Regions from separate parts of the Pseudomonas sp. B2M1-30 genome, predicted to be linked through region 1. Evidence: predicted binding sites of a transcription regulator. Region 1 holds the regulator's gene; each other region holds the start of a gene.
What was found. The regulator FliA, encoded in region 1, starts transcription of late flagellar genes. The targets are predictions, from matches to a motif close to CTAAAGTTTNNNNNNNNNNNGCCGNTAA.

Region 2: N8H74_RS27910 (methyl-accepting chemotaxis protein) is a predicted target of FliA. The motif match lies at 2,500-2,527, and genes of this name have one in related genera.
Region 3: N8H74_RS07925 (methyl-accepting chemotaxis protein) is a predicted target of FliA. The motif match lies at 4,112-4,139, and genes of this name have one in related genera.
Region 4: N8H74_RS11615 (methyl-accepting chemotaxis protein) is a predicted target of FliA. The motif match lies at 3,970-3,997, and genes of this name have one in related genera.

The regions. Positions count from the first base shown of each region.
Region 1 covers NZ_JAOEJT010000011.1:97,361-104,929, reverse strand. Annotated here, with positions in the region: gene N8H74_RS20680 (protein phosphatase CheZ) at 1-724, opposite strand, end outside; gene N8H74_RS20675 (chemotaxis response regulator CheY) at 746-1,117, opposite strand; gene fliA (RNA polymerase sigma factor FliA) at 1,285-2,025, opposite strand; gene fleN (flagellar synthesis regulator FleN) at 2,022-2,852, opposite strand; gene flhF (flagellar biosynthesis protein FlhF) at 2,966-4,309, opposite strand; gene flhA (flagellar biosynthesis protein FlhA) at 4,321-6,450, opposite strand; gene N8H74_RS20650 (hypothetical protein) at 6,638-7,297, opposite strand; gene flhB (flagellar biosynthesis protein FlhB) at 7,471-7,569, opposite strand, start outside.
Region 2 covers NZ_JAOEJT010000022.1:63,348-70,916, forward strand. Annotated here, with positions in the region: gene N8H74_RS27905 (SOS response-associated peptidase) at 1-113, shown strand, start outside; gene N8H74_RS27910 (methyl-accepting chemotaxis protein) at 323-2,464, opposite strand; gene N8H74_RS27915 (M48 family metallopeptidase) at 2,729-3,547, shown strand; gene N8H74_RS27920 (TMEM165/GDT1 family protein) at 3,668-4,252, opposite strand; yybP-ykoY riboswitch at 4,341-4,463, opposite strand; gene N8H74_RS27925 (class I SAM-dependent methyltransferase) at 4,504-5,502, opposite strand; gene N8H74_RS27930 (2-hydroxyacid dehydrogenase) at 5,536-6,501, opposite strand; gene N8H74_RS27935 (LysE family transporter) at 6,592-7,221, shown strand; gene N8H74_RS27940 (helix-turn-helix transcriptional regulator) at 7,226-7,569, opposite strand, start outside.
Region 3 covers NZ_JAOEJT010000003.1:293,429-300,997, reverse strand. Annotated here, with positions in the region: gene mscK (mechanosensitive channel MscK) at 1-343, opposite strand, end outside; gene N8H74_RS07930 (potassium/proton antiporter) at 378-2,120, opposite strand; gene N8H74_RS07925 (methyl-accepting chemotaxis protein) at 2,431-4,056, opposite strand; gene N8H74_RS07920 (hypothetical protein) at 4,333-4,563, shown strand; gene N8H74_RS07915 (cell division protein ZapA) at 4,560-4,859, shown strand; gene N8H74_RS07910 (methyl-accepting chemotaxis protein) at 4,963-6,900, shown strand; gene N8H74_RS07905 (acyl-CoA dehydrogenase) at 7,125-7,569, opposite strand, start outside.
Region 4 covers NZ_JAOEJT010000004.1:474,554-482,122, forward strand. Annotated here, with positions in the region: gene N8H74_RS11600 (LysR family transcriptional regulator) at 88-984, shown strand; gene N8H74_RS11605 (inorganic phosphate transporter) at 1,040-2,653, opposite strand; gene N8H74_RS11610 (transporter) at 2,807-3,835, opposite strand; gene N8H74_RS11615 (methyl-accepting chemotaxis protein) at 4,111-5,736, shown strand; gene N8H74_RS11620 (hypothetical protein) at 5,846-6,289, shown strand; gene N8H74_RS11625 (PepSY domain-containing protein) at 6,398-6,703, opposite strand; gene N8H74_RS11630 (sterol desaturase family protein) at 6,857-7,569, shown strand, end outside.

The DNA.
Region 1 (7,569 bases):
TATCGGCATGAATCTGCGGACCTTCACCCTGCGAGAGATGTTTTTGTGGATCTTTTTCAGCAAGCATCGCCGCACGGTCATGTTCGATGCCCGCGAAGCGGTCCACCTGACTGGCCATGAGGACGAGTTTGAGCAGGTTGCTTTCGACTTCGGTGACCAACTGGGTCACACGCTTGATCACCTGACCGGTGAGGTCCTGGTAATCCTGGGCCAGCAGAATGTCGTTCAGGTTGGCCGATACGGCGCGGTTGTCCGCGCTGCTGCGTGCCAGAAAACCGTCGACCCGGCGAGCCAGTTCACGGAACTCTTCGGCACCGACTTCGCGGCGCATGAAACGCCCCCAGTCGGCACTCAACGCCTGGGCTTCGTCAGCCAGGCCATTGACCACCGGCGTGGCGCTCTCCACCAGATCCATGGTGCGGTTGGCGGCGTTCTCGGTCAGCTTGACCACATAGCCCAGGCGTTCGGTCGCATCAGTGATCTGCGACACTTCCTCGGCTTGCGGCATGTGCGGATCGATCTGGAAATTGACGATCGCGCTGTGCAGTTCACGCGTGAGCTTGCCCACTTCCTGGTACAGGCCACGGTCGCGGGTCTGATTGAGCTCATGGATCAGTTGCACGGCTTCGCCGAACTTGCCTTTTTCAAGGCTTTCGACCAGTTCGACCGCGTGTTTTTTCAGAGTCGACTCGAAGTCGCCCTGTGAAGATTCGTTATGCTCCATAGCTCCCCCGGGGCGCGTACATCAGCCGATGCGTTCGAAAATCTTCTCGATCTTTTCTTTCAGTGCCTGAGCTGTGAAAGGTTTGACCACGTAGCCGTTAACGCCGGCCTGGGCCGCTTCGATGATCTGTTCGCGCTTGGCTTCAGCGGTCACCATCAGCACCGGCAGGTGCTTGAGCTTTTCATCGGCGCGCACGTGACGCAGCAGGTCGATGCCGGTCATGCCGGGCATGTTCCAGTCAGTCACCAGAAAGTCGATGCTGCCGCTGTTGAGCACCGGAATGGCGGTGGTGCCATCGTCCGCTTCAACGGTGTTGGTGAACCCCAGATCACGCAGCAGGTTCTTGATGATCCGCCGCATCGTCGAGAAATCGTCAACGATGAGGATTTTCATGTCTTTGTTCAATTCGACCTCCAAGCAGTCTTAAACGCGCCCAGCACCTGGACGCGCCATTTCAATCAATCCGGCAAAGCACTCAAAGACTGTCTGGAGCACAACAGATCGAGACCGGTGCCGTTCACCACCGCACCAGCCTCGTTCGCAGCGTCCCCACACCGCCCTCAGCGCGCTCGCCACTCCCCCAAACGCCCCCGCAAACGGGCCGCGCACTGGCTGTGTAACTGGCTGACCCGCGATTCACTGACGCCCAGGACTTCACCGATTTCCTTGAGGTTCAGCTCTTCGTCGTAGTACAGCGCCAACACCAGTCGCTCACGCTCCGGCAAATTGGCAATCGCGTCCGCCAGCGCGGCCTGGAATCGCTCGTCTTCCAGATCGCGCGACGGCTCCAGATGAGCACTGGCGCCATCCTCGTGCAGACCTTCGTGTTCGCCGTCCTGCAACAGGTCGTCGAAACTGAACAGCCGGCTGCCCAAGGTGTCATTCAAAATCCCGTAGTAATCGTCGAGACTCAATTGGAGTTCGGCCGCAACCTCGTGATCTTTAGCGTCACGGCCGGTTTTAGCTTCAATTGCGCGAATCGCGTCGCTGACCATACGGGTGTTGCGGTGAACCGAGCGTGGCGCCCAGTCCCCCTTGCGCACTTCATCGAGCATCGCGCCACGGATCCGGATGCCCGCGTACGTTTCGAAACTGGCGCCCTTGCTGGCGTCGTATTTGGTCGAGACTTCGAGCAGGCCGATCATCCCGGCCTGGATCAAGTCCTCGACCTGCACACTGGCCGGCAATCGCGCCAGCAAGTGGTAGGCAATGCGTTTGACCAGTGGCGCGTAACGCTCGATCAGCTCGTACTGCGCGTCACGTGCCGACTTCTTGTAGTAGTTCATACCGCTGGCGGTCATAGCACTGGCCCTGCCGTTTGCTGCACGAGGCGCTCGACGAAAAATTCGAGGTGCCCACGCGGGTTGGCGGGCAGCGGCCAGGTGTCGACCTTCTGGGCGATGGCCTTGAACGCCAGCGCGCACTTGGAACGCGGGAAGGCTTCATAGACCGCACGCTGTTTCTGCACCGCCTTGCGCACGCTTTCGTCGTAAGGCACCGCGCCCACGTATTGTAGGGCGACGTCAAGGAAGCGATCAGTGACCTTGGTCAACTTGGCGAACAGATTGCGCCCTTCCTGCGGGCTCTGCGCCATGTTGGCGAGGACGCGGAAGCGGTTCATGCCGTAGTCGCGGTTGAGCAGTTTGATCAGCGCGTAGGCGTCGGTGATGGACGTCGGTTCGTCGCAGACCACCAGCAGCACTTCCTGGGCGGCGCGGACAAAACTGACCACCGAGTCACCGATACCCGCAGCGGTGTCGATCACCAGCACGTCGAGGTTGTCACCGATATCGCTGAAGGCCTGGATCAGACCGGCATGCTGCGCCGGGCTCAGGTGAACCATGCTCTGGGTGCCGGAAGCGGCCGGCACGATGCGGATCCCGCCCGGCCCCTGCAACAGCACGTCGCGCAGCTCGCAGCGGCCTTCGATCACGTCGGCCAGTGTGCGTTTTGGCGTAAGCCCCAGCAGAACGTCGACGTTCGCCAGCCCCAGATCGGCGTCCAGCAGCATGACCCGACGGCCAAGCTCTGCCAGCGCCAGAGACAAGTTCACTGACACGTTAGTCTTGCCGACGCCACCTTTGCCGCCGGTCACCGCGATCACCTGTACGGGATGCATGCTGCCCATGTTATTTCTTTACCTTGTCTTGCATAGACGGAGGCCACATTACTGGCTGCGCGTTCACAACCGGAACAATGCGTGGCAAGCCATCGATGTAGGTACAAAAACTGTTCATTACCTCAGCCAACCTGCTTGGTCGGGCTGTGGTAGATATCAGCGAACATGTCAGCCATGGCTTCTTCGCTGGGTTCTTCCTGCATTTGCACGCTGACGGCGCGGCTGACCAGTTGATGACGGCGCGGCAGATGCAGATCATCCGGAATGCGCGGGCCATCGGTCAGGTAGGCGACCGGCAGTTCATGGCTGATCGCCAGGCTCAACACCTCGCCCAGACTGGCCGTTTCATCCAGTTTAGTCAGGATGCACCCGGCGAGCCCGCAACGCTTGTAACTGTGATAAGCGGCGGTTAGAACCTGTTTCTGGCTGGTGGTTGCCAGCACCAGATAATTTTTCGAGCGGATGCCGCGACCGGCCAGGCTTTCCAGTTGCATGCGCAGGGCCGGGTCGCTGGCCTGCAGGCCGGCGGTGTCGATCAGCACCACGCGCTTGCGCAGCAGCGGATCCAGCGCCTGCACCAGGGACTGGCCCGGGTCGACGTGGGTCACCGACACATTGAGGATCCGCCCCAGCGTCTTCAACTGCTCCTGGGCACCGATGCGGAAGCTGTCCATGCTCACCAGCGCAATGTTCTGCGCGCCGTACTTGAGCACGTAGCGAGCGGCCAGCTTGGCCAGCGTGGTGGTCTTGCCCATGCCGGCCGGGCCGACCATGGCAATCACCCCGCCGTCTTCCAGCGGCTCGACTTCCGGAACAGAGATCATCCGCGCCAAGTGCGCGAGCAACATGCGCCAGGCCTGACGCGGCTCTTCGATATCGCTGATCATCGCCAGCAGATCACGGGACAGCGGGCCGGACAGGCCGATCCGTTGCAGGCGACGGTAAAGATTGGCCTGGGCCGGACGGCTGCCTTGCAGCTGGTTCCAGGCCAGGGTGCCGAGCTGCACTTCCATCAGTTCGCGCAGGCTGTTGAGTTCGAACCGCATCGAGTCCAGCGCACGCGGATCGACACCGGCAGCGGCCGGGGCAGGCGCCACCGGGGCCGGGCGATTCGGCGCGGCGTAGGTCGGCTCGGTCAGCGGTTCGGCAGCGGTCAGCGGCAGGCCGGCCGTCAGCGGCAGCCCGGAGAACAACTGGCGATTGGTGCTGCCGTCGGCTTCGCCACGCAGGCTCAGCTCGGCCTGGGCGGTGACGATGCGCGACTGGGTCTTGCGCAGCTCGTCTTCGAGTTCCATGTTCGGCACCCGTGGCGCCAGCGCCGACAGTTTGTAATCCAGCGCCGCCGTCAGCTCGACGCCGCCGGCAATGCGGCGGTTGCCAATGATGGCGGCATCAGCGCCCAGCTCATCACGAACCAGCTTCATGGCCTGACGCATATCGGCGGCGAAAAAACGCTTAACTTGCATAAACCACTACCTCAGCCGTTGGGCCCTACTGTCGCAACGATGGTCACTTGCTTGTTGTCCGGAATTTCCTGGTAGGCCAGCACATGCAGTCCGGGGACGGCGAGGCGGCCAAAACGCGAGAGCATCGCGCGTACCGGGCCTGCTACCAACAGGATCACCGGCTGACCTTGCATTTCCTGACGCTGCGCCGCTTCGATGAGCGAACGTTGCAGCTTCTCGGCCATGCTTGGCTCCAGCAGAACGCCCTCTTCCGAGCCTTGTCCTGCCTTCTGCAGACTATTGAGCAATATTTGTTCCAACCTTGGCTCCAAGGTGATCACAGGCAGCTCGGACTCAGTACCTACAATGCTTTGGACGATGGCGCGGGATACGCCAACCCGCACGGCAGCCACCAGCGCGGCGGTATCTTGACTCTTGGCGGCGTTGTTGGCGATGGCTTCGGCGATGCTGCGGATATCGCGCACCGGCACATGTTCGGCCAGCAGCGCCTGCAGAACCTTGAGCAGTTGCGACAGCGAAACCACCCCCGGCACCAACTCTTCGGCCAGTTTCGGCGAACCCTTGGCCAGCAATTGCATCAGTTGCTGCACTTCTTCGTGGCCGATCAGCTCGCTGGAGTGCTTGTACAGAATCTGGTTCAAGTGGGTGGCGACCACGGTACTGGCATCGACCACGGTATAACCCAGCGATTGCGCCTGGGCACGCTGGCTGATTTCGATCCACACCGCTTCCAGGCCGAAAGCCGGATCCTTGGCGTTGATGCCGTTGAGCGAGCCGTAGACCTGACCGGGGTTGATCGCCAGTTCGCGGTCCGGGTAGATCTCGGCTTCGGCGAGGATCACGCCCATCAGGGTCAGGCGATAAGCGCTCGGTGCCAGATCCAGGTTGTCGCGAATGTGGACGGTCGGCATCAGGAAGCCCAGGTCCTGGGACAGCTTCTTGCGCACGCCCTTGATCCGCGCCAGCAGTTGCCCGCCCTGGTTGCGGTCCACCAGCGGAATCAGGCGATAGCCGACCTCCAGGCCGATCATGTCGATCGGAGTCACGTCGTCCCAGCCCAGCTCCTTGGTTTCCAGGGCGCGGGCCGGCGACGGCAGCAGCTCCTGTTGACGCTTGACCTCCTGCAACGCCTGCACCTTGTCGGCGTTCTGCTTTTTCCAGAACAGGTACGCGCCGCCGGCGGCCAGGGCGGCCATGGTCAGGAACGAAAAGTGCGGCATGCCCGGCACCAGGCCCATGACCGCCATCAGTCCGGCGGCCACGGCCAGCGCTTTGGGCGAGGCGAACATCTGGCGGTTGATCTGCTTGCCCATGTCTTCCGAACCGGAAGCACGGGTCACCATGATCGCCGCAGCAGTGGAGAGCAGCAGTGATGGCAATTGCGCCACCAAACCGTCACCGATAGTCAGCAGCGCGTAAACCTTGCCCGCGTCGGCGAAGGTCATGTTGTGCTGGAAGATACCGACGGCCATGCCGCCGATCAGGTTGATGAACAGGATCAGCAGGCCGGCGATGGCGTCACCGCGCACGAACTTGCTGGCACCGTCCATGGAACCGTAGAACTCGGCTTCCTGGGCGACCTCCTGACGGCGGGCCTTGGCCTGGGCCTGGTCGATCAGGCCGGCGTTGAGGTCGGCGTCGATCGCCATTTGCTTGCCGGGCATCGCATCGAGGGTGAAGCGCGCGCTCACCTCGGAAATCCGCCCGGCACCCTTGGTGACCACGACGAAGTTGATGATCATCAGGATCGCGAAGACCACGATACCGACCACGTAGTTACCGCCGATCACCACCTCACCGAAGGCCTGGATCACCTTACCGGCGGCGGCGTGGCCGTCCTGACCGTGGAGCATCACCACCCGTGTCGACGCCACGTTCAGCGCCAGTCGCAACAGCGTCGCCACCAGCAGGATCGTCGGGAACACCGCAAAATCCAGCGGCCGCAGGGCGTACACGCAGACCAGCAGCACCACGATCGACAGGGCGATGTTGAAGGTGAAGAACACGTCGAGCAGGAACGGCGGCACCGGCAGCATCATCATGGCCAGCATGACCAGCAGCAACAGCGGCACGCCCAGATTGCCGCGACTGAGTTCGGCAATGTTCGAGCGAGCACTGTTGATTAACTGAGAGCGATCCACCGGTTTTCCCCGTTCCTTTAAAGCAAACTTTTGACGCCCGAAGCAGGCGCACGGCGGCTACTGCAAAAAGCCTTCCAACTTTTGCACAGGATTGAAACAGAGGGGTTTATCGGGATTTTTGCGCAAGGATTGCGTCAGTGAAAACGGGCCTGCCGACACTCTCGCAAACAGGCCCGTGGCGGGCAGATCAACCGGCGGTGAGAATCTGTTCGGGCGCAATCGGCCCCAACGTCAGTTGATGGGTTTTCATGTAGCGCATCCCGCGATTCATCGGGACACCTTCCACATCCACCATGTCTTCTTCGGCATAACCCAACACGACAACCGTGTACGGCGCCGTGTCCCCGGACAAAACATCACTGTGCATCAGGTTGAGGGCCGCCTGGAAACGAGCGACCGGCAGTTCACCGATCTGCACCGGCCGCCCGTCCTCATGGCGAAAATACTTGCCCGCCGTGATCTGCAAGGTGTCTCCGGTCATTTTGAGCTCAGGCTTGTCGTACCGCTGTTCGAGCCCGCCGCTCGACCACGCGGCCGAGTAGTAATCCGCATCGCTGAAAACCCGGAACAACGCCGCGTTATCGCGAATACGTCCTGCCCAGTCGAAGAAGTAATTGTAAGCATGGTGATAGGCCAACCCATCGAACTCGGGCCGGATCGCATTGAGCGGCGCGTCCAGATAGCCGGGAATGTACTGGTCCGCCATGACCTTGAAGTTCAAAAAGTCCATGCGCAGATTGAAGACGACCCGATACCCCATCGCCCTTTCGCTGGCATTTTCCACCAGCTCACCGGAGACGAAATCCAACGCCATCCCCGGGACCTTTCGATACAGACGCTCAACCATGATGGCTTCCTCTGACAAGACGCGAGCATCTCGAACGCTGTCAGCACCTGCCACAAGCGTCCACGGCGAGACATCCAGCGGGAACGATTCCCGCCCCCATGAAAACGCCGGGACCGGTGGCCGTCTACTGTCAGAACTGTCAGGTGCGAAGGGTTTTCAGACGAAATGCACAGTCAGGAATCGCGGCGCAGATCCGGCGGGATCGGCAGGTCGTCCTTGAGCGGATCCGGGCGCTTGCCCTTGCCCGCGCGGTATTGGCGGATCTGGTAGAC
Region 2 (7,569 bases), on a different contig from region 1:
ATGCCTTGCACGCGCTGCTGGCCAGTGAGCCAGTCGCGTTGCGTGAGCGAGTGTTGGCGAATCTGGTGAATGATCCGAAATTGAATGGGCCGGAGTGTCTGACCCCGGCCTAGCGCTCTCGATCAAAAGCCCCTCACCCTAACCCTCTCCCGGAGGGAGAGGGGACCGATTGTGCGATGTTCCAGAAATACGCCGACCTGAACGCATAGCACCGAATCCATAATCGACTGGTTTTTTCAGGTCGATGGATGACGCAAGACAACGCGGTCAGTCCCCTCTCCCTTGGGGAGAGGGCGAGGGTGAGGGGCTTTTGCTCTTGCTCTCAAACCTTGAACTGATTGATCAACCGCCGCTGCTGCTCCGCCAGTTTGGTCAGGTCCGCACTCGCCGAACTCGACTCATCCGCGCCACCCGCCACCTCGTTCGCCACCTGACCGATGTTGATCACATTACGGTTGATGTCATCGGCCACCGCGCTCTGTTCCTCGGCGGCGCTGGCGATCTGGGTGTTCATGTCGTTGATCACCGACACCGCCTGAGTAATGGTTTCCAGCGCCTCGGCGGCCTTGGCTGCGTGCTGCACGCTTTCGTCGGTGCGGTTCTGGCTGTCTTCCATGACCCGCACTACGTCGCGCGTGCCCTGTTGCAGTTGCTGGATCATGCTCTGGATTTCTTCGGTGGCCTTCTGGGTTTTCTGCGCCAGGTTGCGCACCTCATCCGCCACTACCGCGAAACCGCGACCCTGTTCACCGGCCCGGGCCGCTTCGATCGCCGCGTTCAGCGCCAGCAGGTTGGTCTGTTCGGCGATCCCGCGAATGGCGGTCAGGATCGCGTTGATGTTCTCGCTGTCCTTGGCCAGGGTCTGGACCACGTCCACGGCCTTGCTGATTTCCACTGCCAGAACGCCGATCGAGTTTGAAGTGTCGCGGACGATCTGCATGCCCTGACTCGCTGCCTGATCCGCATGGCTGGCGGCTTGCGCGGCCTGGGTCGCGTTGCGCGCCACGTCCTGCGCAGTCGCCGTCATTTCCTGCACGGCGGTGGCGACCTGGTCGATCTCGGCCATCTGTTTCTGCACGCCGATGTTGGTGCGGATCGCGATGTCGGCGGTGTGTTCCGAGGAATCGCTAACGCTCTGCACCGACGTCACCACCTGGGTGATCATCGCCTGCAACTTGGCCAGGAAGGTGTTGAAGCCCTTGGCGATCGAACCCAGCTCATCGCTGCGGTCGCTGCTCAGGCGACGGGTCAGGTCGCCTTCGCCCTGAGCGATGTCGTCGAGCATGGTGACCATTTGTTTCAGCGGTCGGGCGATGCCGTGGCCGACCAGCCAGATCACCAGCAGGCCGAGCGCGGCGATGAGCAGGCCGACCATGGCCATGCCAAAGGTGTCGGATTTGCGTTGCGCGTCGAGGTCGCCCTGGAGCTTTTGCAGGTCGGCCATTACGGCGTTGAGCGGCAGTTGCAGCATCAGGGTCCAGCGCGCGTCGGTCTGGCCGATGCCGAACGGTAGATACAACTCGATGCGGCCCTGCTCTTTATTGACGGTGTAGGTGACTTCGCCGCGCTTGAGATTGGCCATGTTGGCAATCTGCTGGGCGTCGAGGATATCGCTGACTTTTTCGCCGAATTTGCTTGGGTCCTTGGTGTAGGCGACGATCCGCCCGTTACCGCCGATCAACGCCATCTGCCCGGCGCCGCCGTAGAGTTTCTGGTTCGCGCCCAGAAGCATTTCCTGGATGAAGTTCACCGACAGGTCGGCGCCGACGATACCCTGGAACGCGCCGTTGAGCATGATCGGTTCAATAAAGGAGGCGAGCATGACGATTTTGTCGCCGACCTTGTACGGCGCCGGATCGATCACGCAGGATTTTTTGGTTTCCTTGGAACACAGGTAGTACTCGCTGGCGCGCACGCCGGTGGACAGGACTTTCTGGTCGTCGACGTCCACCAGTTTGTCCAGGCCCAGGGTGCCGTCGTCATTGCGGAACCACCATGGCAGGAAACGTCCGTTGCTGGCGTCGATGCCGACCACTTTGGTGCCGACGTAGGCGGCGTCGTTGTGATCCAGTGCGTCCTTTTCCCAGCCAATGTAGGTGCCGAGGATTTTCGGGTTCTTCTCGACGTTTTCCTTGATCAGACTGATCAGTTGCTCGCGGCTGACGGTGAGTTTCGGCTGACCCTCGACGCCCGGTGTGCCGAGCAGGGCATTGACCCGCACCAGCCCCCCGGCGATCAGCAGCGGTGCCTCCAGCTCGCGCTGGATCTGGCTGACCTGGGTCTGCGCCAGCGATGTCAGGCGCTGCTCGATGACCTGCTCGAACTGATCCTGGGTTCGTTGCTGAACCATGTCTTGCGTGCGGGCGCCGGAGAACAGCGCATACAGCACCAGCGCGGCGACCACGCTGAGTACGATGGCGCCGGCCAGGGCGGCTACGGAAAACTGGATCGACTTGAATTTCATGAGGGCTCCGCACGCGAGAGGACGTCTGCGCTGTTGTATCGGCAGCAGGCATTGCGCCATGAGTCAGGCCGGATGCCATTGCGCAGAAATGTCGCAAATGGATCGGTACGCGACGCAGTTGCCGCGAGGCTCGCAGGTGTCTGTGAAATTTTTCCTACAGGGTGGGCGGGCAGTTTCTGAAAGTGCGTGCAACACGTCCGTTGTATCTGGCGCGGATACATTTACCCGCCTAGGATACGCGGCAGGTTTTCAGGGAGCTTTTGAATGAACAAGACATTGGTTGTAGGTGCGCTGAGCGCAGCGCTGTTGCTGGCCGGCTGCCAGTCGGTCAACACCACCAGCGGCGGTGCCGTGGGCGTGGAACGCAAGCAGTACATGTCCAGCCTGCTGTCCTCGCAAGAGGTCGACCAGATGTACGCCCAGTCCTATCAGAAGACCGTGGGCGAGGCGTCGAGCAAGGGTGTGCTGGACAAGTCCAGCAACGAGGCCAGGCGGGTTCAGGCCATTGCCAACCGCCTGATCGCCCAGACGCCGAATTTCCGTCCGGATGCGGCGCAGTGGAAATGGGAAGTCAATCTGATCAAGAGCGATGAACTCAACGCCAACTGCGGTCCTGGCGGCAAGATCATTTTCTACACCGGGCTGATCGACAGCCTGAAACTCACCGACGATGAAATCGCTGCGGTCATGGGCCATGAAATCGCCCACGCCCTGCGCGAGCACGGTCGTGAAGCGATGTCCAAGGCCTATGGCATCGAAATGGCCAAACAGGGCGCCGGTGCGTTGCTGGGGTTGGGCCAGGACAGCATGGCGCTGGCCGACACCGTGGCCCAATACGGCATGACCCTGCCGAACAGCCGGGCCAACGAAAATGAAGCCGACCTGATCGGCCTGGAGCTGGCCGCCCGCGCCGGGTACAACCCGAATGCGGCAATCACGCTGTGGAACAAGATGAGCAAGGCTTCCGAGGGTTCGCCACCGGAATTCATGAGCACTCACCCGGCGTCGTCCAGTCGTATCGCATCGTTGGAAGCGGCAATTCCGAAGGTCATGCCGCTGTACGAAAAAGCGCCGAAGTCCTGAGGGATTTTCGGCGAGGCTGATGGCCTCTTCGCGAGCAAGCCTGTTCCCCCCATTGATTAGCCGTAAATCGGTGGGGCTTGCTCGCGAAGAGCGATAACGCGGTGTTACCGGGTTATCGCGTCAAACCCAGCCACTGCTCTGCATCGCCTTGTACACCGCAACAACCGCCAGAATCATGAACGCCGAAGCCGCGAGGCGACGGATCAGGGTCAGCGGCAGTTTCTCCGCCGCGAAGTTGCCGGCCAGTACCACCGGAACGTTGGCAATCAGCATGCCGGCGGTGGTGCCGATGATCACCAGCCACAGTTCCGGATATTGCGCGGCGAGCATCACCGTGGCGATCTGGGTCTTGTCACCGATTTCCGCGAGGAAGAACGCAATCAGCGTGGTCAGGAACGGTCCGAACTTGCGGGCGGTGCTGGCTTCGTCGTCGTCCATTTTGTCCGGGACCAGGGTCCACAGCGCCGTGGCGGCGAAGCTGGCGGCGAGAATCCAGTGCAGGACCGAGTCGGAGAAGAAGCTGCCGAACCAGGCGCCGACCGCACCGGCTGCCGCGTGGTTGGCCAGGGTCGCAGCGACGATACCGGCAATGATCGGCCAGGGTTTGCGAAAGCGAGCGGCGAGAATCAGCGCGAGCAGTTGCGTCTTGTCGCCGATTTCGGCCAAGGCAACGATTGCGGTGGGAACGAGTAACGAGTCCAGCATCAGGATTTCCTAAGGGGCGGGTCGACACGGCTATGACACGTACAGCCTTCCCGCCCCGGGTAAGGTGTGCGTGTCATAGGTCTTGTCAAACCCTGCGATCCGTCTGCTGCGGACGCTTGGGTCGCATACGCCATGATCTGAGGATCAAGTATGTTGACGTATGCCGGACGAGCTTGGCGCTCGTGGGAGACTACTCCCCTAGGACGGAGCGGATTCTGCCTTCGCCGATCCGATAGAGCAAGTACAAATTTCTAGCCGCGTTTGGCCCGATAAATCCGGAAGCCATTGCCCTCGGCCTTGATCGCACACACCCCCAGGTGCTCTTCGATCAGCGGTTGGTACTTCAGAAAACTGTTCGCCACCAGGCGCAGTTCGCCACCGTTTTTCAGATGTTTGGCTGCTTTTCGCAGCAAGTTCTCGGTGGCGACATAGTTGGTGTGAACGCCGGTATGGAACGGCGGATTGCTCAGAATCGCGTTCAAACCCATCGGGGCGGCATCGATCCCGTCGCCGGTCAGGACCTCGGCTTCCAGACCATTGGCAGCCAGGGTCAGGCGACTGCTGGCGGTAGCGAACGCATCGACGTCGAGCATCGTCACCTGCGTCTCGGGATAGCGACGTTTGATCGCCGCGCCCAATACACCGGCGCCACAGCCGAAATCCAGCAGATGCCCGCTCGGCAGTTTGTCCAGATGCTCCAGCAGCAGAGCACTGCCGCGATCCAGGCGACCGTGGCTGAAGACGCCCGGCAGGCTGACGACCTTCAACGGGCCTTCGGCCAGCGGCAGTTCGTAGGTCTGTGCCAGGCTCTCCAGCGGTTTTGCCTGCGGTGCGTCGGCCACGGTGACTTGCCACAACTGGCAATGCCGCGCGCTGTCGAGCTTGCGCGGCTTGCCGAAGGGGTTGAGCTGTTTGGACGCGCCTTCGATGCCGCTGCGTTTTTCCCCGACCAGAAACACCTCGCGCCCGGCCAGGCGCGCGGCCACGGCGTTGAGCAGGTAATTGGTCAAGTCTTTGGATTTGGGCAGGAACACCACGGCGCTGTCGAACTCGCGCTCCGGGACATTCACACCAAAATGGCTGCGCCCGGCGAAACGCGCATCGAGCGCGGCTTGATCGCCGGCGTGCCAGCACCAGCCAAACGCATCGGGCAGGCGCCCGAGCAAGTCGTCGGCGGGCAAGCCGGCCAACAACAGCGAACCCTGGAATAACTCGGCCTGACGAAGCAGTACTTCACTGCGCGGATCCATAACTGCTCCCGTGAAAAAAAGTGCCGCAGTTTATCAACTGACGACCCGCAGCGCCTTACCGCTGAAGAAGGCCTGGGCGTTTTCGCGCAATTGCCCCACGATCCGTTGCCGGGCCTCGCGGCTGCCCCAGGCGTTGTGCGGAGTGACGATCAGGCGCGGGATGTCGGCGGCCAGCAGCGGATTGCCATGGGTGGGCGGCTCCACGCTCAGCACATCGGTGGCAGCGCCGCCGAGATGCCCGTTGCGCAAGGCATCGGCCAGCGCCTGTTCGTCGATCAGGCCGCCACGGGCGGTGTTGACCACCAGGGCGCCGGGCTTCATCGATGCCAGCTCGCGGGCGCCGATGAAGTGGCGGGTGTGTTCGTTGAGCGGGCAGTGCAGGGTGAGAGCGTCGATCTGTGGCAGCAGTTCCTCCAGCGGCAGACGATCCGCGCGGGCAGGGCGACCGGGAATCTGCCCCAGCAACACGCGCATCCCGAACGCTTGAGCCAGGCGCGCCACCGCGCCGCCGAGTTCGCCGTGGCCGAGCAGACCCAGGGTTTTGCCCTCCAGTTCGATGATCGGGTAGTCCAGCAGGCAGAACTGTTTCGCCTGCTGCCAGCGACCTTCGCCGACGGCTTTCTGGTAGTCGGCCAGGCGGGTGGCGAGGTTGAGCAGGAGCATGATCGTGTGCTGCGCCACCGACGGTGTACCGTAACCCTGGCAGTTGCACACGGTGATGCCGCGTTCGCGGGCGGCGGCCAGGTCGACGTTGTTGGTGCCGGTGGCGGTGATCAGGATCAGTTGCAGATCCGGGTTGGCGGCCATGGCGGCGGCGTCGATCAGAATCTTGTTGGTGATCGCCACCGTGGCGCCTTGCAGGCGTTCGGCGACTTGTTCGGGCAAGGTCTGGGCGAACAGTTGCAGATCGCTGAAGCATTCGCGCAAGGGACTCAGGTCGAGATCTCCCAGATCCAGCGAGGGATGATCAAGAAATACGGCGCGGCGAGCGTTCGTCATCAACTGTACCTTTTGTGCTTTGAGCGGAGGGCGTACTCTGCCGAGCCTAACAGATGAAACAAATCGTTACGCCTTTGTAAGGGAGCCCTCATGTACTGGACCGAGTTCTTGACCGTTGCACTGATCCATCTGCTGGCTGTCGCCAGTCCCGGCCCGGACTTCGCCGTGGTGGTGCGCGAAAGTGTGACCCACGGTCGCCGCGCCGGCACCTGGACGGCGCTGGGTGTGGGCACGGCGATTTTCCTGCATGTCGGCTATTCGTTGCTCGGCATCGGCCTGATCGTGTCGCAGTCGATTGTGCTGTTCAATGCCTTGAAGTGGGCCGCTGCCGCCTATCTGTTGTACATCGGCTTCAAGGCCTTGCGCGCGCAACCGGCGAAAACCGTGACCGACGACTTGCACAAGGAGGCTGGCGAACGCACCGCCCGTGGCGCATTCACCTCAGGTTTCGTGACCAACGGCCTGAACCCGAAAGCGACGCTGTTCTTCCTGTCGCTGTTCACCGTGGTGATCAATCCGCACACGCCGCTGGCGGTACAGGCCGGTTACGGGATCTACCTGGCGGCGGCGACTGCCACCTGGTTCTGCCTGGTGGCGATGCTGTTCAGCCAGCAGCGCGTGCGCGCCGGTTTCGCCCGCATGGGACACTGGTTCGACCGCACCATGGGGGCGGTACTGATCGCCATCGGGGTGAAACTCGCGTTCACCGAGATGCATTGATCGGCTAAACCAGCTCGCTGAGTTTGTTCAGGGTGTTCAGATAGTCCCGGGGATTCTCCCCGAGCAAGCGGCGAAACATCGCGCTGAACGCCCGCGCGCTGCCGTACCCCAAATCTCCCGCCACGCGCTGCACGCTGTCCCCGGCGAGCAGGCGTGGCAGGGCTTCCATCAGGCGCAGTTGCTGGCGCCAGGCATTGAAATTCATCTGCAACTGCTGCTGGAACAGTCGCGCCAGAGTGCGTGAGCTGGCGCCGACCTGCTGCGCCCAGTCTTCCAGGGTGTTGGGGTGATCCGGCGTGCGCAGCAACGCCAGGCAGATGTTCTGCAAGCGCCGGTCGGTGGGCATCG
Region 3 (7,569 bases), on a different contig from region 1:
TGGTCTCCTTGGGGAAACGCTGCGCTACCGGCACCACTGCGCTGGCCTTGAGGCGTGTCAGCTCGCGGGCATTTTCGACGGTCTGCTTCGGCGCGGTCGCCAGTTGCTGCTTGAGATCCGTCAGCTTCTGCTCGTAGTCACGCCGGTTGCCGAGCTGGGTCAGCGTGTTTTGCAGGACAGTTTGCAGGGCTTTCTGATCGGCTTCCGGCAGTTTGCGGTCGGCGATCTTGTCCAGGCTGGCCTGCACGGCTTCGCTGGACGGCGGTTCGGCGGCTTGCAGCGGGCCGACAGAAAGACTCAGGCCCAGCAGGGCCGCGACGAAAAAGGAGCGCAGGGTAGGCATAGAGACCGGGCAAGCAAGTGAGAGTGGACGCAGTTTAGAGGAAGAGCCCGGGGCCGGGGCGACTTCCTTCGGGGAATCTGACGCCCACTTTGGCGATCTTGTTCCCTTCCATGACCGCAACAGTCCAGTGGGTGTTGTTCCACTCCACCTGGTCGCCAACGATCGGCGCGCCCCCGACTTTGTGGGCAATGAAGTGGCCCAGGGTCATGTCCGGATCGATGCCCTCGGCCGACAACCCGTAGAGGGCGGCAACCGCTTTGAGCTGGGCGTCTCCTTCGAGTACGAAGTCGCCGAAGAAGCGCAGATCGAGGCCTCGTTGCGGCGCCTGGCTGAACAGTTTTCCGAGGGCCGGCAAGTTGTGTTCATGGCCGATAACACACAGCAAATCATCGACTTCCAGCACCGTACTACCCGACGGATGGAGCAGTTGCTGGCCACGAAACAGGGCAGCGATACGCGTGCCTTCGGGCATTTTCAGTTCACGCAGGGGCGAACCGATGCACCATTTTTCCGCGCCGAGGCGATAAACGAACAGTTCCCACTCGCTGGTGACGTGGACTTCCAGCGCCGCCCGGGAAATCGGCGCGGGCTCCGGCGGAACCGTTACCTTCAACAACTTGGCGACCCACGGCAGGCTCGTGCCCTGCACCAGCAGCGACACCAGCACGATAAAGAACGCCAGATTGAAATACAGCTGCGCATTCGGCAGTCCGGCCATCAGCGGGAACACCGCCAGAATGATCGGCACCGCGCCGCGCAGGCCGACCCAGGAAATGAACGCTTTCTCCCGGCCGTGGAAGGCCTTGAACGGCAGCAGCCCGACCAGCACCGACAGTGGCCGCGCGAACAGAATCATCCACAACGCCAGGCCGAGGGCGGGCAGGGCGATCGGCAGCAGATCATGCGGGGTGACCAGCAGCCCCAGCACCAGGAACATGCCGATCTGCGCCAGCCAGGCCATGCCGTCGAGCATGTGCAGGATGCCGTGGCGGCTGCGCACCGGGCGGTTGCCGATCACCAGACCGCACAGGTACACGGCGAGGAAGCCGCTGCCGTGCAGGGCGTTGGTCAGGGCGAACACCACCAGACCGCCGGCGATCACCAGAATCGGATACAGGCCGGCGGCAAGGTTGATCCGGTTGACCAGTTGCAGCATCAGCCAGCCACCGCCGAGGCCGATCACCCCGCCGATGCCGAACTCGCGGATCAGGTGCGTCAGCAGGCTCCAGTGCAGGCCGGTCTGGCCGCTGGCGAGCATGTCGATCAGGGTTACGGTGAGAAACACCGCCATCGGGTCGTTACTGCCGGACTCGATTTCCAGGCTGGCCGTCACCCGTTCGTTCAGGCCCTTGCCGCCGAGCAGCGAGAACACCGCTGCGGCGTCGGTGGAGCCGACGATGGCGCCGATCAGCAGGCCCTGGATCAGATTCAGGTCGAACAGCCACGCCGCGGCCATGCCGGTCAGCCCGGTGGTGATCAACACCCCGACCGTCGCCAGCGACAGCGCCGGCCACAAGGCCACGCGGAAACTCGAGACCCGGGTGCGCAAGCCACCGTCGAGCAGGATCACCGCCAGGGCGAGGTTGCCGACCAGATAGGCCGTGGGGTAGTTGTCGAAAATGATGCCGCCGCCATCGACCCCGGCGGTCATACCGACCGCAAGGATGATCACCAGAATCGGGATGCCGAGGCGTGAAGAAAGTGAGCTCACCAGAATGCTTGCACCTACCAGCAACGCGCCGATCAAGAACAGGCTGTTGATGGTCGTCGCATTCAAAGGCAGTACTCCGGAAAGCGTTAAGACGGGCGCAAACTGACCATGCAGTCTGCGTGCCAGCGATTCTAACCTGTTGAAATGTGATGCTGTCAAAAAGGTTTTTGCGCAGGCGTTCTCGGGTGTCGGGTTCGGCTGGCGATTACTGCCCTCGCCCTGACCCTCTCCCGGAGGGAGAGGGGACTGATCGGGGCGCTTTTGCGAAATGCATCGACCTGAAATATCGAGCCGAACTCAAGATCTGAAAGTCCCCCGATCTGCGCCCTCTCCCTCCGGGAGAGGGCTGGGGTGAGGGGGCTCTTGATCTTGCCTCTTACAGGCTGAACCGCCCAACCATGTTGTTCAGATCCAGCGCCAGACGCGACAGCTCATTGCTCGCTGCACTGGTCTGATTCGCCCCGGTCGCCGATTGCACCGACAGGTCGCGGATGTTCACCAGGTTGCGATCCACTTCCCGCGCTACCTGCGCCTGCTCTTCGGCCGCGCTGGCGATCACCAGGTTGCGCTCGTTGATCTCGACGATGGCGGTGTTGATGGTGTCCAGCGACAGGCCGGCGCCACGGGCGATGTTCAGGGTCGACTCCGCGCGTTCGGTGCTGTTGCGCATCGAATCCACGGCGTGTTCGGTGCCGCTCTGGATGCTGCCGATCATCCGCTCGATCTCGCTGGTCGACTGCTGCGTGCGGTGAGCCAGGGCGCGAACTTCATCGGCGACCACGGCAAACCCGCGACCGGCTTCACCGGCACGGGCCGCTTCGATCGCGGCGTTGAGGGCCAGCAGGTTGGTCTGGTCAGCCAGCCCGCGAATCACATCCAGCACCTTGCCGATGTCGCGGGATTCGTTGGCCAGATCACCAATCAGGGTCGCGGTGCTCTGCACGTCGGCGCTCATGCGTTCGATGGCGCTGACGGTTTCCTGCACCAGATCACGGCCGTCACCGGCAGAGGTGGTGGCGTTTTTCGAGGCTTCCGAGGTGCTGACGGCGTTGCGCGCGACTTCTTCCACGGCGCTGGTCATCTCGTTCACCGCCGTGGCGGCCTGCTCGATTTCGTTGTTCTGCTGGGTCAGGCCACGGGCGCTTTCGTCGGTGACGCTGTTCAGCTCTTCGGCGGCGGACGCCAGTTGCGTGGCCGAGCCGGAAATCCGCTGCAAGGTATCGCGCAGCTTCGACTGCATCTTCGCCATGGCCGCCAGCAGGCGCCCGGCTTCGTCGGTGCCATCGACGTGGATCGGCTGGGTCAGGTTGCCCTCGGCGATGGTTTCCGCCGCATCCAGCGCTTTCGAAATCGGCTTGGTGATGCTCAGGGTCAGCAGCCAGGCGAACAGGATCGTCAGACCGGTAGCGATCACCAGCAGCGTCACCACCAGGTTGAAGGCCGAAGAGTACTGGTCGGCGGCCTGCTGGTTGGTGTCGAGGGTCTGCTGGGTGTTGATCTCCAGCAAGCGGTTGAGCACGGTATTGACCGCTTCGGAATTGGTCAGCAGATCGGTGTTGAGCAGGTTGCGCAGTTCATCCACCTGATTGTTGCGCGACAGGGTTTTCATCCGGTCTTCGATCTGGCGGTACTGGCCCAGCAACTGCACGTATTGATCGTAGGCCGCGCGCTCCTGCGCACTGGTGATCAGCGGCTCATAAATGGCCTGGGCCTTGCGGATCTGCTGGTTGCGCGTCTCCAGCAGTTCGATGGTTTTCTGTTGGACATCCGGCTCACGGTTCACCAGCAAGCGGTAGGACAGCACGCGCAGACGCAGGGTCAGTTGCGTGAATTCGTCGAGGCTCTTGATGCTCGGCACGCTGCTGGTGGTGATGTCCTCGGCGGCGCCGCGGATCTTGCTCATCTGGTTCAGGGCGAACACCCCGAGGATCAGCATCAGGCCGCCGATCAGGGCGAAACCGGTGAACGCGCGAGGCGCGATATTCATGTTGCGAAGGGACATGGCGGGATACCAGGAAGGGCCGCATCCATGCGGGCTGAAACGGCTGTTGAGTGACTTATCGGTCATACGACTAAAGTCTTGAGTACCCGTGCGGATTTGTCGCATGCGGCGCCCGGCGACGAAGTGCAGGAACAAGATCGGCAAATCGCAGTCTCTAACACTCGCGAGAACGGTCGACCGCCAGGAAAATCAAGGTCTTGCGCCGGTTTAACCCTGGCATCCACGACGACTTTTCTTTATCGTACGCGCCCTTTGAAAAACGCTTGGAAAATCAAAATGTTGGAAGCATCCCTCAGCCAATTGGAACAGCTCGTCAGCGACCTGGTGCAACAGAACCAGACCTTGACGCAAACCAACCAGACCCTGTCCACGGAACTGGCCCAGGCCAAGGATGAAAACGAAAGCCTGCAACTGAGCCTGATGGAACAGGAAGAGAAACACGGTGCCACCGCCGCGCGCATTCAGGCGCTGGTTGATCGTGTCAGCGCAGGTCCTGTCGGCGCATGAACCACGGAGCAGGGGTAAAGGTCATCTCCATCCTCGGGGAGGACTATTCGATCAAGGCGCCGGCCGGGGAAGAACAGACCCTGCTGGACGCGGCATTGATGCTCAAGGCTGCGCTGGCCGACACCAAGAAGAAGTACCCGACCCTGATCGGCGACCGGCTGCTGGTGCTGGCGGCGATGAATCTGTGTTCGCAGCAGATTGAGATGAAGAAGCAGCATCAGGAAGAACTCGAACGTTACCAAGAGCAAGTCAGCGCCACGGTCGAGACCATCGCCAAGACCATCAATCAGGGTTGATGGAATTGTTGGGCACAACCAAAGAATAAATTGTCGACGATCGTTGTATACAATCGGCACGGCTGTTGCAGTGTTTCAGCCTCTTATTCTTTGGGGGTGCTCCATGCAGTTCTGGCGTCGCAGTATTCAGTGGCAGTTGATCCTCGGCATGGGCACCGCCCTGCTGGTGAGCATTCTGATCGTGGTTGGCATTTATACCCTGGTGGTCAACCGCCTCGCCCAGAGCTATCTGGTCGAGCAGGCGCTGCCGTCGAGCATCGAAGCGACGCGCAACGACATCGAACGCATCCTTATCCAGCCGCTGACGGCCGCCAAGGACATCGCCAGCAACTCGATGGTGCGCGACTGGCTCGCCAGCGGTGAAGACAGCAGCAAAACCGCAGCCTTCGTGCAGTATCTGGAAGGCATTCGCGCCGAACACAAAGCCTTTACCGCACTCATCATCGGCACTCAAACCAGCCACTATTTCACCGAAAAGGGCCTGGATCGCACTCTCAGTCGCTCCAACCCGGCTGACGCCTGGTTCTATTCGTTCCTCGACAGCGGTCAGCACCGCACCTTGAATATCGACAATGACGCGGCCACCGGAGAGCTGGCGCTGTTCCTCGATTTGAAAGTGGAGCAGGCCGGCAAAGTGGTCGGTGTCGCGGGGCTCGGCCTGAGCATGAAAGAGCTGTCGGAGCTGATCCACAACTTCAGCTTCGGCGAGCGCGGCAAGGTCTATCTCGTGCGTTCCGACGGTTTGATCCAGGTGCATCCCGAAGCGCAATTCAGCGGCAAGCGCACCTTGAGCGAGCAGATCGGCGCGACGGCCGCGCAAGCGGTGATGGGTCAAAAAACCGCTGTGAACTCCGTCTTCCAGCGCGATGGCGAAGACTTCCTCGCCTTCAGCCTGCCCCTGCGTGATCTGGGCTGGACCCTGGTGGCCGAAGTGCCACAGTCGCAGATCTACGCCGAAGCCCGGCGGGCGATGTGGATGAGCAGCGGCATTGGTCTGGCGGTGGCGCTGGTATGCCTGGCGCTGGTGGTGTGGCTGGCCCAGGGGCTGGTGCGGCCGATTCGTCAGGTAACAGCCGCGCTGGTAGCGATCGGTAGCGGTGGTGGAGATTTGACCCACCGGTTAGATTCCAGCCGCGCCGACGAGCTGGGCGACCTCGCTCGCGGCTTCAACCGGTTCCTCGACAGCCAGCGCGCCATGATCGGTGAAGTGCTGACCACCAGCGAACGCTTGCGTGTCGCGGTCGGCCAGGTCGCCAGGGTTGTGGATAACACCGCCGAGCGCTCCGGACGTCAGCAGGAAATGACCGACATGGTCGCCACCGCTGTCCACGAAATGGGCCTCACCGTGCAGGAAATCGCGCAGAACGCCGGCAACGCCGCCGTCGCCTCGCAAACGGCCCGCGATGAAGCCTTGCAGGCGCGAGAAGTGGTGGGCGGTTCGATTCGCCATATAGAAAGCATGTCCGATGAAATCGGTGTCGCGGCGGGGGCGGTCGGTGAGCTGGCGCATCAAGTGGCGTCGATCGATCAGGTGCTGGCGGTGATTCGCGGGGTTTCCGAACAGACCAACCTGCTGGCCCTCAATGCCGCCATCGAAGCGGCGCGCGCCGGAGACATGGGCCGTGGTTTTGCGGTGGTGGCGGACGAAGTGCGCACCCTGGCGCGGCGTACCCAGGCCTCCACCGACGAAATCCAGCAGATGATCGGCAGCCTCAAGCAGGGCGCGGAAAACGCGGTTTCGTCGATGCGCACCGGCCAGGCTGCGACGGGCACCGGGGTGGAGTCGAGCCAGCGTACCGGGGCGTCGCTGACGGCGATTACCGGGCAGGTCGAGCGCATCAGCGACATGAACCATCAGGTGGCGACGGCCACCGAAGAGCAGTCGGCGGTGACCGAGGAAATCAACCGCAACGTGCAGGGCATATCCGATCTGGCCCGGGCGACGGCGGGGGAGGTCAGGGCCTGTCGCGAGGACTGCCAGATGTTGCAGCGGCTGGCGGATGATCTGGCGCGGCAGATGGGTGGGTTCAGGTTGAGCTGAAGCTGAAAGTCAAAAGCCCCTCTCCCGGAGGGAGAGGGGACTGATCGATGTGGCTTTGAGGAGTGTGTGCACCCGTCAGAACTGGGTTGGCTGCCAGACCGAGTCGATTATGGGGTCGCCGAAGACCTTTCAGGTCGGCGTATCTCTACAGCATCCCCCGGTTGGCTCCCTCTCCCTCTGGGAGAGGGTTGGGGTGAGGGTCTGGGGCACTCTGCGGTTTAAGATCAGAACCACTCATCCCGCATCCCCAGGCACGTATCATCCCGCGCCTCCAGCAACGCCAGCTCCTGATGACACCCTGGCACTTCCCATGTCAGGAAATACCGCGCCGCCTGCAACTTGCCCTTGTAGAAATCCACATCCGCCGTATTCCCCGCGGCCAAGCCTTCCTCGGCCCGGATCGCCTGCTCCAGCCAGCGCCAGCCGATCACCGTATGCCCGAACACTTTCAGGTACAGCGCCGAATTCGCCAGGCTGCTGTTGACCTTGCCCTGCGCCAGGTCGGTCAGCAGGCCGAGGGTCACGCTTTGCAGGCGCGCCACCAGTTTCTCCAGTGGCTCACGCAGGGCGTCCAGCGATTCGAACGTGCGTGCGCGCTCGGCGGTTTCGGCGATCAGGCGGATCAGTTGCTTGAGTCCCGCGCCGCCGTTCTGCGCCAGTTTGCGCCCG
Region 4 (7,569 bases), on a different contig from region 1:
GCAAAGTTTATTTATCCGCTGGATGGTGATAAACAGAGCGAAACCGGAATCACTGGTCGGTATATCCGAACAATACCGAGGCTATCCATGAACAAACTGGAACTGCTGCGCACCTTCGTCCGGGTCAGCGAACTGTCGAGTTTTACCCTCGCCGGAGAGAGCCTCGGGCTGCCGCGCTCGACCGTGTCCGAGCATGTGCAGGCGCTCGAAAGCCTGCTCGGTGCGAGACTGCTGCAACGCACCACGCGCAAGGTCCAAGCGACGCAGGACGGCCTGGCGCTGTATGAGCGGAGCAAGGATCTGCTGTCGCACATGGACGAAATCGAAAACCTGTTCCGTCAGGACGAAGCCTCGCTGACCGGGCGGATTCGCTTCGACATGCCGAACATCCTCGCGCGGCGCGTGGTGATGCCGCGTCTGCCGCAGTTCACTGATCGGCACCCGAATCTGGAACTGGAAATCAGCAGCACCGACCGCCGCGTCGATTTGCTCAGCGAGGGTTTCGATTGCGTGTTGCGGGTCGGCGCGCAGCCGGATCAATCAGTGGTGGCGCGGCATGTGTGCGACTTCGCGATGGTCAATTGCGCAAGCCCGGCGTACCTGGCGCGCTACGGCGTGCCGCTGAACCTGGAGGATCTGGCCCGGCATCGGCTGGTGCATTACGCCGGGGTGCTGGGATCGCGCTCGGAAGGATTCGTCTACGAGGAGGCGGGTCAGGTACGCCGTCTGGCCATGGCCGGCAGCGTGACGGTCAACAGCACCGACGCCTATGAGTCGGCGGCGCTGGGCGGCTTTGGTCTGGTGCAGGTGCCGCGAACCGGCATGCACGGCTATTTGCACAATGGCGAACTGGTGGAGGTCTTGCCACAACACAACGCCCCGGCCATGGGCGTTTCACTGCTGTACGCGCGGCAACGGCATTTGCCCTTGCGGGTGCGGGTGTTCATGGACTGGCTGACGGAGGTGATCCGCTCCAGCCTCTGAACCCTGCACAAAACAATGATTGTGGGAGCGGGCATGCCCGCTCCCACAGGCCGGGTCAGAAGATCTGGGTGAACAACCAATACAGGCTGCCCGACAGCAGGATTGCCGCCGGCAATGTCAGCACCCAGGCCATCAGCAGGTTGCGGATGGTCTTCATCTGCAAGCCGCCACCGTTGGCGACCATGGTCCCGGCCACGCCGGATGACAGCACATGGGTGGTCGACACCGGCAAGCCGAACATGTCGGCGGCGCCGATGGTCAGCATCGCCACGGTTTCCGCCGAGGCGCCCTGGGCGTAGGTCAGGTGGGTCTTGCCGATCTTTTCACCGACCGTGACCACGATGCGCTTCCAGCCGACCATGGTGCCCAGTCCCAGGGCAATCGCCACGGCGATCTTCACCCACAGCGGAATGAACCGCGTGGCGTTGTCGATCTGTTGCTTGAACAGTTGCAGCTTGTTGGTGGTGTCGGCGTCGAAAGTGCCGACCTTGTTCTTGTCCATCAGGCGAATGGTTTCACTGGCCAGGTACATGTCGTTACGCACGTTGCCCATGGCTTCGGCCGGCACCTTCGCCAGCGAGCCATAACCCTTCACTTCGTCACCGATGTGCCCGGTCAGCGACGCGAGGGCCGGGATCAACTGCGGCGTGACTTCCTTGCTGCGCACGTAATCCGAGAGCACCGGACGCGGATCGGCCGGGGCCGGCAGCGGTGCACTTTTCACCAGCGCTTGCTGGGTGACTTCGGCCACGGCGGCGAACTGCAACGCCTGATCGGCAGGCATGGTGCGGTTCAGGGCGTAGGCCATTGGCAGGGTGCCGACCAGAATCAGCATGATCAGGCCCATGCCTTTCTGGCCATCGTTGGAGCCGTGGGCGAAGGACACGCCGGTGCACGTCAGGATCAGCAGGCCACGAATCCACCATGGCGGCGGGGTGTTGCCTTCGGGTGCCTTGTACAGCGAGCGATTCTTCACGAACGCACGCAGGGCCAGCAGCAACAGCGCCGCGCAGCCGAAGCCCACCAGTGGCGACAACAGCAAGGCGTAACCGATCTTGGTTGCCTGCGCCCAGTCCACGCCGCTGGTGCCGTCGCGACCGTGCATCAGCGCGTTGGCCACGCCGACGCCGATGATCGAACCGATCAGCGTGTGCGACGACGAGGCCGGCAGGCCCAGCCACCAGGTGCCGAGGTTCCACAGGATCGCGGCGATCAGCAGGGCGAAGATCATCGCGAAACCGGCGGACGAGCCGACCTGCAGAATCAGTTCCACCGGCAGCAGGGCGATGATGCCGAACGCCACCGCGCCGCTGGACAGCAGCACGCCGAGGAAGTTGAAGAAACCCGACCACACCACCGCAAAGTGCGGCGGCAGCGAGTGGGTGTAAATCACCGTCGCCACGGCGTTGGCGGTGTCGTGGAAACCGTTGACGAACTCAAAGCCCAGGGCAATCAGCAGCGCCACGCCGAGCAGCAGGAACGGCGTCCAGGTGGTGACCACCGTGCCCAGTTCGTGCATGTCATGCATCAGGCTGTAGGCGGTGAACAACAGCCCCATCGCCAGCACCGCGAAAAATACTACGTAGGTGAACGGGCCGGTTTTTTTATCGAGGGCCGGCCTGCCACTGGCAGCAGAGGCCTGGCTGGCGGTCAGGGAGGGAGTAGCCATGAGGGGACAATCCTGAGCGAGGGAAGGAGTGTCGCTCATGATCGTTTCTAAATATTACAGAAAGGCTGCGGCAGATCAGTGTTTGGCGGATTAGCCGGTTCATTGATCCGAATCCACGGCTGCATGCGCGGTCCTTGGTTGTCGCAGGAGCCCTCAGTAATCCCCGCGCTTGCGGAATGCCCAGCGCCCGGCAATCACGGTGAAGGTCGCCACCAGTGCCACCAGAATCCAGAACCCTTCCGGATCCTGCGCCAGCGGCACGCCGCCGACGTTCATGCCGAAGAAACCGGCAATGATGTTGATCGGCAGCGCCAGCACCGTGACCACGGTCAGGGTGAACAGCGTGCGGTTGCTCTGCTCATTGAGATTGGCGGCGATCTCTTCCTGCAACAGCTTGATCCGCTCGCCGAGGGCGGTGAGGTCGTTGATAATCAGCGCAAACTCCTCGGTGGACTTGCGCAGTTCCTTGACGTCCTCCTTCTGCAACCACGACGGCGGGCGGTTGAGCAGGCGCAGCAGCGAACCCGGTTCCAGCGCCAGCAGCCGTTGCAGGCGCACCAGCACCCGACGGTTGGCACCGAGTTCGGCGCGATTGGTCGACAGCCGTGAGGAGAGCAATTCGTCCTCGACCTGATCGACGCTCTGGCTGGTCTTGCGCACGATCTGGGTCAACACTTCGCCCTGATCGCGCAGCAGATGCACGAGCAATTCCGACGGCGAACGAAAGCGCTCGCCGGCCTTCACCGACGAGCGCAGTTTGTCCACCGAATGCAGCGGTTGCAGGCGTGCGCTGACGATCAACTTGTTGCGCACGCAGACCCACAGTGTCGATACATCCGACGACACCATGCTGCTGAGGTTGAACACCACATCGTTGACCACCGCCAGCAACGCCGAGTCGACGTGTTCGATGCGGGTCGAACGCGAACCTTCGTGCAAGGCCTCGAAAAACTCCTCGGGCAATTGCAGATGGCTTTTCATCCAGCGCTCGCACGCGGCGTGGGCCAGGTTCAGGTGCAGCCAGAGAAACTCGTCGCTCTCGCTCTCGCTTTCGTCCTGCAAGCAGCGCAGGGCGGTTGCCGAGTCGACTTCGCGGCCACGCTCGCCGGGGCGGAAACGGAAGCCGTAGAGCAAGCCAAACAGGTCAGGGTCGCGATGACTGATATCGAGGCTGTGGTTCATGAAGGCTCGCTGCAAGGAGGGCGGCTGGGGCGGGATCGACAGATTCACCTGAGCCGCATCATCGCAATGTCACATGACCGTTGTGTGACAGCAAAGTGACGGCAAATCAGCCACTTACCGGCTGTCGGAGAATTCTCAAGAAAGGCTCTGGCACGCCGATCTCAGGTGCGTTAGGTTGCGCGCCTCTGGCCATGAGCCAGAGGTTCGCCGACACGGATGTCCGGCCATAATCCACGTCTTACCGGACGTGCTCATCCCTGTCTCGAGTACCTGCGATGTCTTTGCAAAAATCCCTGAGAGCGCAAATTCTGGCCCTGTTGAGCGGCAGCCTGCTGGCGATGCTGCTGATCGCGCTGGCCTGCTTTCACTTCCTGTCCAACGGCGTGCAGAACTACAGCCAGTTGATCGGCGGTCCGCTGCACACCTCGCAGTTGATCGACGAAGCCAACTTGCAATTCAAGGTCCAGGTACAGGAGTGGAAAAACGTCCTGCTGCGCGGCAAGCAACCGGCTGACCTGGGCAAATACTGGGGCCAGTTCGAAGATCGCCAGCGCGATGTGCAGGGGATTCTCGGCGAGCTGGCGAATCAGCAAGGCCTCGAGCCGGCGCTGAAAACCCGCATCGAGCGACTGCGTGACGAGCATCGTCAGCTCGGCGCCGCGTACCAGAAAGGCCGTGACGCCTTCGTCGCTGCCGGTGGTGACCCGACGGCCGGTGATGTGGCGGTCAAAGGTGTCGATCGCGCCACCAGCGATCAGATGAGCGAACTGGTGGCCGAATTGCGCAAGCAGGGCACCGAGCAATCGGCGCTGATCAGCGCCAGTGCCGAGCGCACCGTATGGCTGGGGCTGTTGGTGATGCTCGCGTCGGGCCTGTTGATCGGGCTGTTGAGCCTGTGGCTGGTCAACCGCAATCTGGTCGAGCCGATCCGCAAACTGATCGACTACGTGACCCAGTTGAACCGTGGCCGACTGGCCGAGCGTGTGGTCAGCCATCGTCAGGACGAGTTGGGTAACCTGGCCGCAGCGGCCAACACCCTGCGCGATTTCCTCGCCGAAACCTTCACTCATCTGCAACGCAGCGCCAAGGATCTGGACAGCGCCAGCGGCGAATTGAACGCCATTGCCACGCTGATGGCCGGTGGCACCAACGAGCAGTTCAGCCGCACCGATCAAGTGGCGACGGCGATGAACGAAATGTCCGCGACCGCCCAGGAAGTCGCCCGCCATGCGGCCGATGCCGCGCGTGCCGCCGACGATGCCGATCAGTCTGCCCAGCAAGGTGAGACGGTGATGCAAAGCACCATCCACAGCATCACCCAGATGCGCGGCGAAATCGCCAATACCGCCACGGTGATCCGTCGCCTGGAAGCCGATAGCGGCCGTATCGGCAAGGTGCTGGAAGTGATTCGCGGCATCGCCGAGCAGACCAACCTGCTGGCGCTCAACGCCGCCATTGAAGCGGCGCGGGCCGGTGAAGCCGGGCGTGGTTTTGCGGTGGTGGCCGATGAAGTGCGCAACCTGGCGCAACGCACGGCGGAGTCGATCATCGAGATCAACCAGATCATCCACAGCGTACAGACCGGCGCGGTGGACGCCGCCCAGGCCATCGACAGCGGCCAGACCCGCAGCGATGAAAGCGTCGAGCAAGTGACCCAGGCCGGCGCCATGCTCGAGCGCATCACCCTCGCGGTGGAAGCGATCCGTGACATGAACCGCCAGATCGCCACTGCCGCCGAAGAGCAGACTTCGGTGGCCGAAGACATCTCGCGCAACCTGACCGAGATCACGGCGATCGCCAGCACCAACCTCGACAATGTGCAGCGCACCGAAAGCGCCAGCCAGAATCTGCATGGTCTGTCGGGGCAGTTGAACGAAGTCACCGCACGCCTGAGCGCCTGATGCCCTGGCTGTGTACCGGCGCGGATACCGAGTCGGTACACAGTCGATCTCAATTCATCGCACCTGCCGCCGATGGCCGGTGATCTATAACCGGCATTGGAGATTTCCCATGGTCAGCATCACGTCCGTTTCGATCAACCAGACCCTTACCACGTCGACCAGCAAGACCTCGATCAGCGATACCGGCGAGGACACCTCGACCAGTGCGACGGCCAGCACGGGTGTGAGCGCAGACACCAGCAAAGTGGCAGCAGGCGGCGCGGCTGCGGCGGGGGGCAGCAGCTCCAGCAGCAGTGGCGAGTCGGACACGGTGAAAGAGCTGCGCAAGCAGATCGCCGAATTGCAGAAACAGTTGCAGGAGCAGCAGCAAGCCCTGCAAGCGGCCCAGGCCAAGCAGGAAAGCCAGGATGCCAAGGCTGCCGAGGTGGCGGCGGCCCAGTCGCAGATCGCGGCGACCTCGGCGTCCTTGCAGACGGCGACGGCGGCGTTGTTGCAGGCGTTGCAGGATTCGGACAGCAGCACTTCGGGGGCGTTGGTCAGCACTTCCGCGTGAGGTCTTTTCCCCTGACTCTCTCCCGGAGGGAGAGGGGACTGACCTGACTCCAGACGCAAAAAAACCGCACGACTCAACCAGAGTCGTGCGGTTTCGTTTTAACAAAAATCAAGTGTCCTGCTTATTGCTCAACACTTTGCCGGTCGTTGCATCAAAGTCCACGTCGAACTCTTTGCCGTCAGCCGTTTTCAATTCAACTTCATACTCATAACCATTGAAGTGGTTATCCAGATCGGTGTCCGTAATGGTCGCCCCCGGGTGCAGTTTCAGGGCTTCGGCGTTCATCGATTCCAGCGACTTGATCTTGCCGGACTTCACCAGTTCGGGGATCTGGTCGACGCGAACGTCAGCCTGGGCCAGGCCAGCGGTGAGGGTCAGGGTGGCAGCGGTAAACAGGGCAGTCAGGGTTTTCATCGGTTATTCCTTTGGGTGGCTCATTCAAGTGCGTTCAGGTTAATCACCGCAACTTAATTCACCCTTAAAAAGCGCTACGAGTGTTTGCGTCGTTTGTTCAATCGCCGTTCGCGGGCAACTTTCATGCTCCGTCTTCGATTAATGGAGGTGAGCATGAAACGCATCTTTTCGTGGCTGTACGCGCCGTTGTTCTGGGGCGGATTCATCGGCGGCGCAATAGGCTTGGTGGGGCATTCGACCTGGTGGCTGTTGCCGCTGTTTGCTGTGGCGCTGGTGGTGTCGTTCACCGCCGAATGGCTGTTGCCTTATGAGGTGAACTGGAATCGTCCGGCCGGCGATCGTCTTCGTGACATGCTCCACGCGTTGGTCAACGAAGCGCTGAATGCCGTCGGCCTGCTGGCATTGCCGGCGCTGGTGACACTGTTGTCGATTGAAGGGGCATGGCCGTCGAACTGGCCGCTGTGGTTGCAAGTCGGCCTGGCGATTTTCATCGCCGATGCGGGCGTGAGCCTGATGCATTACGCCAGCCATCGCGTGTCGTGGTTGTGGCGGCTGCATGCGATTCATCACAGCGTCGAGCGGCTCTATGGTTTCAACGGTTTGATGAAGCATCCGCTGCATCAATTGCTGGAGGCGACAGCGGGACTGCTGCCGTTAATGGTGCTGGGTATTCCGTCCGGGGTGGCCGTGTTGCTGGCATTCGCCATTGCGATCCAACTGTTATTGCAGCATTCGAACGTCGACATGCGCGTCGGTCCGTTGCGCTGGATCTTCGCCTGGGCGCCGCTGCACCGCTTTCATCACATGAAGTACGGGCGCGCCGGTGACGTCAATTTCGGGCTGTTCTTTACCCTGTGGGACTGGCT